DNA from 2 places in the Halobacillus sp. B23F22_1 genome. Region 2 is predicted to be linked to the other one. Evidence: a T-box and tRNA genes for the amino acid it is inferred to sense, from the RefSeq annotation. Region 2 holds a T-box; the other holds one or more tRNA genes.
The links. A T-box is a leader RNA that pairs with one kind of tRNA and senses whether it is charged. The one in region 2 lies ahead of argS (arginine--tRNA ligase), so its partner is inferred to be a tRNA-Arg.

Region 1: it has a tRNA-Arg gene. The T-box ahead of argS (arginine--tRNA ligase) is inferred to sense a tRNA for this amino acid. The anticodon was not compared.

Annotation. Positions count from the first base shown of each region.
Region 1 is NZ_JBIEKE010000001.1:1,370,399-1,373,820, reverse strand. Features, by position in the region: gene ACGTNH_RS06925 (sugar-binding transcriptional regulator) at 1-471, opposite strand, end outside; gene ACGTNH_RS06920 (glutaredoxin family protein) at 625-858, opposite strand; gene ACGTNH_RS06915 (hypothetical protein) at 1,436-1,663, opposite strand; tRNA gene ACGTNH_RS06910 (tRNA-Arg) at 1,912-1,987, opposite strand; gene clpP (ATP-dependent Clp endopeptidase proteolytic subunit ClpP) at 2,191-2,781, shown strand; gene ACGTNH_RS06900 (HPr family phosphocarrier protein) at 2,898-3,152, opposite strand; gene whiA (DNA-binding protein WhiA) at 3,282-3,422, opposite strand, start outside.
Region 2 is NZ_JBIEKE010000003.1:204,587-208,008, reverse strand. Features, by position in the region: partial or broken gene ACGTNH_RS16170 (uridine kinase family protein) at 1-347, opposite strand, end outside; gene argS (arginine--tRNA ligase) at 358-2,040, opposite strand; T-box leader at 2,083-2,300, opposite strand; gene ACGTNH_RS16160 (DUF421 domain-containing protein) at 2,400-3,017, shown strand; gene ACGTNH_RS16155 (hypothetical protein) at 3,064-3,422, opposite strand, start outside.

The DNA of each region.
Region 1 (3,422 bases), on a different contig from region 2:
CGCCACAGCTGCCATCGTCGTTCCACCCGTTATCGCAACAGTGTTATTCGACTTTAATTTACTTTGGAGAAATGTCACACAAGCTTTTCCCATTTCATGTTTTACCCAATCCAGCTCATCGCTATCCCCTGGAACTACTACGACATAATCTAAATTTAACTTTTCCCTTAAACGGTTTTCTAAAACCTTTATGCCCGTTACGTCTTTAATAAATGCAGAAAGCTGTTCAAGGATACTTTGACCCTCATAGGTTAAGTGCATCCCTCTAGATGTTATTTCTATAGCTCCCAGTTTATTTAGGTAATCCACTTCACTACGAACCGTTCGCTCAGCCAGTTCGATGTTTTCTGATAATGTCCTTCTTCCTACTGGCTGCATGAGCTGTATGTAGTGAAGCAATTGATAACGACGCTGCATGATTTCAAGAACATCAGGGAATAATCTTTTCTGTAGATCAATTAAAGCTCTCATCGTAATAGCTCCTTTAAAATTGGAAATACTTAGACCGGGGTAAATGCGTCCCAGGCAGTCATATTCTGTCCCACTAGGAGCAAAAAAATATTCTATTCACCTTTTATATTAACAGTGTGAAATTGGCGGCGCAAGTTATAAAATATCCTCAAATCAATGTAAACGCTCTCTTATAGCAGAAAGATCTATTTGACGATACTCAAGCTCTTGGCCATTAATATTCAGTACAGGGATTTCCACCAAATATTTTTGCTCCAGTTGTCTATTACCCTCTATATCGACTTCTTTAACATCAATTTCATAATTATTTTGTAAAATTTCAACTAGACTTCTGACTTCATCACACAAACAGCAATTCTGTTTTCCATAAAAAATGATTTTGTTCATTTCAAACCCCTTCTATAAATCATTTGTTTCTAGTGTAGCATGTATAAAAAAAGAAAAGCACGGGACAAAACTCAATAAAGCATTAAATAATCCGAATGATTTTGTAGAAATCATTCGGATTATTTATGTTAAAAAGAATTCAAACGATCGCTCCGTCAAATTCGCTTTCCGTGGGCACGGCCTCAGCTTCTTAAGAAAGCAATGAGCGCTTTCCTGCGGGATCTTCGCCTCGTGCAGTACTGAAGTGAACCCTAACATCGGACTCGCATAAAATTGTATTAAACGACTGCTTTCTCCGTGCCTTTGACCAGAATGAAAGCTTGAAACCTTCGTAATGTGAATACCCTTTTGCAAACACTGCTTTTATAAGGGCACAGCTTGAGTAAATGAATGCCCATGATCTATTTCGAAAAAGGATTTGAGGAAATGGCGAGACTCCTGCGGAAGATGAGAATCAGGTGTGAGCCCGGAGGGCTGATAAAACCCGAGGAGGCACACCATTCGCCCGCGGAAAGGGAGTCGTTTCCTCAAACCCTTTACACTCTATAAGATTTCTCTACAAGCTGAGAAGGACACGTTAAGATACGTGTCCTTCTTTGTCATAAAAACCATGTTCAATTTTATACTTTTTTGTATTCAAGAATTGAGATAGTTCTTCTTCGCTGTTAAGTCTTTCATGAGACCTTTTCAAAGAATCGAAATTGAAAGATAAATTTCGCTGATTCATCATATCATAGACATGTATTCTACGATCATCAGAAACTCTTTCAGTCGACATAATTTTAAATCGAAGAATGTTTGTCATAAAAACTCCTTTTTAGTTAAAAGCGTTCAGCAGTTCCTATTACATTCTCAACAGTAACACAGAATATCAAAATTATAAACCCTGCTACTATATTGAACAAACGAAAACAAGTAAGCCTTCATTGTTCAAACATTGTATAAGAAGTGTGTAACATATAACTTCCACAACGGGCACTACTATACAAGAATAGTAAATAACATAAAAAGAAAACCTGGCGCACAGCCAGGTGGAACTCCTTCTATAATAAGCGCGCCCGAGAGGATTCGAACCTCCGACTGACGTAGAACCGGAATCTACCGCTCTATCCAACTGAGCTACGGGCGCAAATAAAAGTGCAAAATCTATTATACTCACGAATGAGAAGAAAAGCAAGAAGCACATACGAATATTTATACGTTTATCCATGGTAATTTAGGGAAAGATGGTATAAGAAATATGTCAAAGGGTTTTGTTTGACCTTTTCTGACCTTAACTGTATTATAAAATTACATTCCATCATAAATGTATGATAATAAGGAGGAATTAGAATGAATTTAGTCCCTACAGTTATTGAACAAACGAACAGAGGAGAGCGTGCTTACGATATCTATTCACGCCTGCTTAAAGACCGTATTATTATGTTAGGTAGTCCGATTGACGACAATATCTCAAACTCTGTTGTGGCTCAACTGCTTTTCTTAGCCGCTGATGATCCTGACAAAGATATCTCTCTTTACATTAACTCACCCGGTGGTTCCATAACTTCCGGTATGGCGATTTATGATACAATGCAATTCATTAAGCCGGATGTTTCCACAATCTGCACAGGAATGGCTGCTTCCATGGGAGCTTTCTTATTAAATGCAGGTACTAAAGGGAAACGTTATGCACTTCCGAACAGTGAAGTTATGATTCATCAGCCTTTAGGCGGTACTCAAGGTCAAGCATCGGATATTGAAATTCATGCGAAACGCATTATCAAAATGCGTGAAAAGTTAAATCAAATCCTAGCTGAAAGAACCGGGCAGCCAATTGAAGTTATTGAGCGTGATACAGATCGGGACAATTTCATGTCAGCTCATGAAGCTGTGGAATATGGTTTAATTGATAAAGTAATGGAAAAAACGAACGAAAAATAATATGTATAATAAACCCCGCTGCCTAAAAGCAGCGGGTTTTTTTGAGAAAAAGCACACACAAAAATTATGAGATCGTTCCCCTTTTTAAATCTGTTCATTTTTTCACATAAGTAACCTTACGACTGCTTAACGAAATTAGTTAACTCTTTTAGGACTACTTCCTCATCTGAACCGTCCACGATTAACTTTATCTCTTCGCCTTGCCCTACAGCTAGACTCATTAACCCCATAATGCTTTTTGCGTTAATTCTTTTATTGTCTTTTTCAATAAATACGTCTGAAGTGTATCGGTTCGCCAGTTGGACAAATTGAGCCGCTGGTCTCGCTTGCAGTCCTGTAGTTAAATCGATTGTAATATTTTGTTCCTTCATCTATCATTTCTCCTTCCTAACATGCAATTAAGTATGGAAAGCGCATTCATGAATTTGAAATAAAGAACGCTACTCTTTAGAGTGCGTTCTTTATTGAAACTATTATAGCACGAATCAATGCGATTTACATTATTTTTGACTACTTTCTTGTATCTCTCCGCGTCGAACTTTATCAGCAAATTCATCAATTTTTCTTAAACGATGGTTAATTCCGGATTTACTGATTGGGGATCCAGACACAAGTTCGCCTAATTCTTTAAGCGATACTTC
Region 2 (3,422 bases):
ATCACGCGTGCTATAGCAGCCTTCTATAATAACGGTGCCTTCTGGATGCACGGTATGCCAGTCAGCTAACTGATCAAGGTCCCAGTCATACCGCTGATAGAGAGCAGGTTTTTTTGCTTAATTGGAATGATCACTTGCTTTAAGACACGCTCCCAGTTAAAAGCGCTTCCAACAAGAGTGGATCGATTTCTCTGGGCGGATGGTAAATAAAAATCATCCATGTGAATAATCGTGGAGTATGAATAGGCGTTAGAGAGAGCGTCGGCAAGTGTACTTTTACCTGAGCCGCCGCAGCCGTCAATACCGATTAAAGTTAGCTTCTGATTAAAGCGGGGGAGTTTGTTCATATCATTTCTCCTACATTTTTTTGGGTGCCTCAATGCCAAGCAAGTGGAGTCCTTTTTTTATTACGATAGAGAAGCCGTATACAAGCGTTAATTTCTTTTGCAGCTGTTCGCCTTCCAGAATCTTGGTATGGGTATAGTATTGATTGAATAGGCGGGCGAGTTCGAGTAAGTATTTCGCCACCTTGCTTGGGTCATACTCCTTGTAAGCTGCTTCCACAATTTGTGGAAATACTCGCAGTTGTTTGATTAACGGCCAAGCATTTTCATCGTTTAGGTCAGGATCTGCTGTATAAGGATCAAATGCTCCTTTTTGTAAAAGCGAACAGGCACGAACGAAGGCATATTGTAAATAAGGGGCGGTATTCCCTTCAAAGGTAAGCATATCACTAAGTGAGAATTCCACATCATTACGGCGATCATTTTTTAAATCGTGAAATATAACAGCTCCTACCCCGACTTGACGTGCTGCTTCTTCTTTATTTTCTAACTCAGGATTCTTCTCTTCAATATTGACTTTGGCATGTTGAATAGCTTCTTTCAGAACATTTTCCAATAAAATGGTTTTGCCTCTTCGCGTTGACATTTTTGCCCCGTCTTGCAGCATCATTCCAAAGGAGATGTGTTTTACATCTTGAGCCCAGGGAAAGTGGAGCTTGCCAAGTACCTGCTTAATCTGCTGAAAATGCAGTGATTGCTCATGACCTACTACATAAAGAGCCTCATCAAAAGAATAGCTTCCATATCGATCAATTGCAGCAGTTAAATCACGTGTAGCGTAAATGGTAGTGCCGTCACTTTTGGTAATTAAACATGGCGGAAGCCCTTCTTTATCTAAATGGACTACCTGGGCACCTTCGGACTCAGCTAATAAGTGATGTCTTTTAAGTAAGTCAATAGTGGCCTTCATTTTATCGTTATAGTAGGCCTCACCACGCGTAAGATCAAATTCAATGCCGAGCAGCTCATAAATTTTATCGAACTCCTCGAGAGAGGCATCTTTAAACCATTTCCACAATGTTACAGCTTCTTCATCCTGATGTTCTAATTTCTTAAACCAGCCACGTCCTGTTTCAATTAACTCTGGGTTCTCCTTTGCTTCTTCGTGAAATCTTACATAGATTTTTTTAAGCTCGGCGATAGGATTGGATTTCACACTTTCTTCGTCTCCCCACATTTTGTAGGCTGCCAGCAGTTTGCCAAATTGTGTGCCATAATCTCCAATATAATTAATTTTTACTGTTTTATACCCGCAATGTTCTGCAAGATTTGATAGGGCATTTCCAATAACTGTGGAGCGAAGGTGTCCCATAGAAAATGGTTTGGCAATGTTTGGAGCGGACAAATCAATGACGACGGTTTTCCCTTCGCCAAACCGATGCATTCCATAGCTCGCTCGTTCGGTAAGAATCTGCTTGAGTGTATGTTCAGTCGTAAATTCCTGGTTGAGAAAAATGTTGATGTATCCACTGACAGGTTGAACGCGCTCAAATAAATCGTGTTTCAATTGTGGCGAAAGCTCTCTCGCTATTTCTTGAGGTGACTTACGAAAGGCTGGTGCGAGCTTGAAACAAGGGAACGCCAAATCGCCCATTCTTTCCTGCTTCGGGACTTCAATGTTTTCATAGATCCATTCTCGTGTGAATTTTTCTCCAAGCATATGGGACAGCTGCAGGGCAAGGACATGTTTTTCCATTGATGATTCCTCCTAATAATATAAAAAAACACCCCATCTCAAAAAAGAGACGAGGTGTTTGCTCGCGGTACCACTCTTATAGCTGCAATTTTAGCCACTCGAAGTTGTTAACGGGGGTCATCCCCGGCCGTGTCCTACTGCTTCTCGTTCAAACAGGCTTCTTAAAAGTCCGGTTCACTTATATTCGTCTCTCAGGCTTTCACCGTCCCTGATTCGCTGCAGAAGAAATTATAAGTTACTCTCTTTATCACTGAATTTAGGTATTGAAAAAATTATAGCTGAGTGGAAAAGGGATTGCAACATTTATTCTGAATATAAAAGAACTTTCGAGTTAGAATAATGGCAGAGGAGGAATGCCGATGGACTGGGATTGGATATGGAAGGCTATCTTAATTATTTTAGTAGGGACGTTTATTTTAAGAATAGCAGGCAGGAAGTCGATTTCTCAGATGACTTTGGCACAAACGGTCATTATGATTGCGATCGGTTCACTGCTCATTCAACCAGTGTCTGGACGGAACATATGGGTGACATTTGGTGTGGGAAGTATATTAGTTCTTACGTTAATTGTCATTGAGTATTCGCAAGTGAAGATCGATGCATTGGAAAAGTTTTTTACAGGGCAGTCTATTTCTATTATTGAAAATGGACAGCTCAATAAAGATAATTTAAGAAAGCAGCGGTTTACTGTGGATCAATTGGAAATGAAACTAAGACAGCAAAATGTATCGACGATTAGTGATGTTAAATCTGCTACGTTAGAACCGAACGGGCAAATAGGCTATGAGTTAAATGAAGAGAAGAAACCAGCCACGAAAGCAGATGTTGACCGGCTGCTGCAAGAAGTTCAGGCATTAAAACAAGCGCTGGGATCTAATAAAGCATCTCCATCAACGTTTGAATCTGGTGAGGAGAATATCTTTAATGAAGTGGCACAGAAAAGACATCAGCAGCCTCCGCCGAGTGACTTACAGTAAGTACTCAAAACAAAACTTAAGCAGATAACTTACAATTTACTACCCACTAGTTTCTTCTATATAGATAAATCGAGCTGTAATTAACTTTTGATTCAACTGGCCAAATTAAAGACGGTTTCCAGTCAGGCATAGCAAAACAATTGGAGATCATCGTAGTCCGTTGGTGAGTGATTTTAGCTTGCAACTGCTCCATGGCTTTAGGATACAAATAAGTATAAAAGAGATCATAACTTGATAAATCCTCTTTTAAAAAGTTTTTTCGGCGTATGCTTAAGTTTGCACGCGGTTGGAGGAAATTTCTTATAAGTAAAAAGATCCATGGGATAACAGCCGTTTCATAGGCTACAACTTTTGCCTCGGGAAATTGTTTAGCTAGCGGAAAAGCCATTGTACCAAAACCTGCTC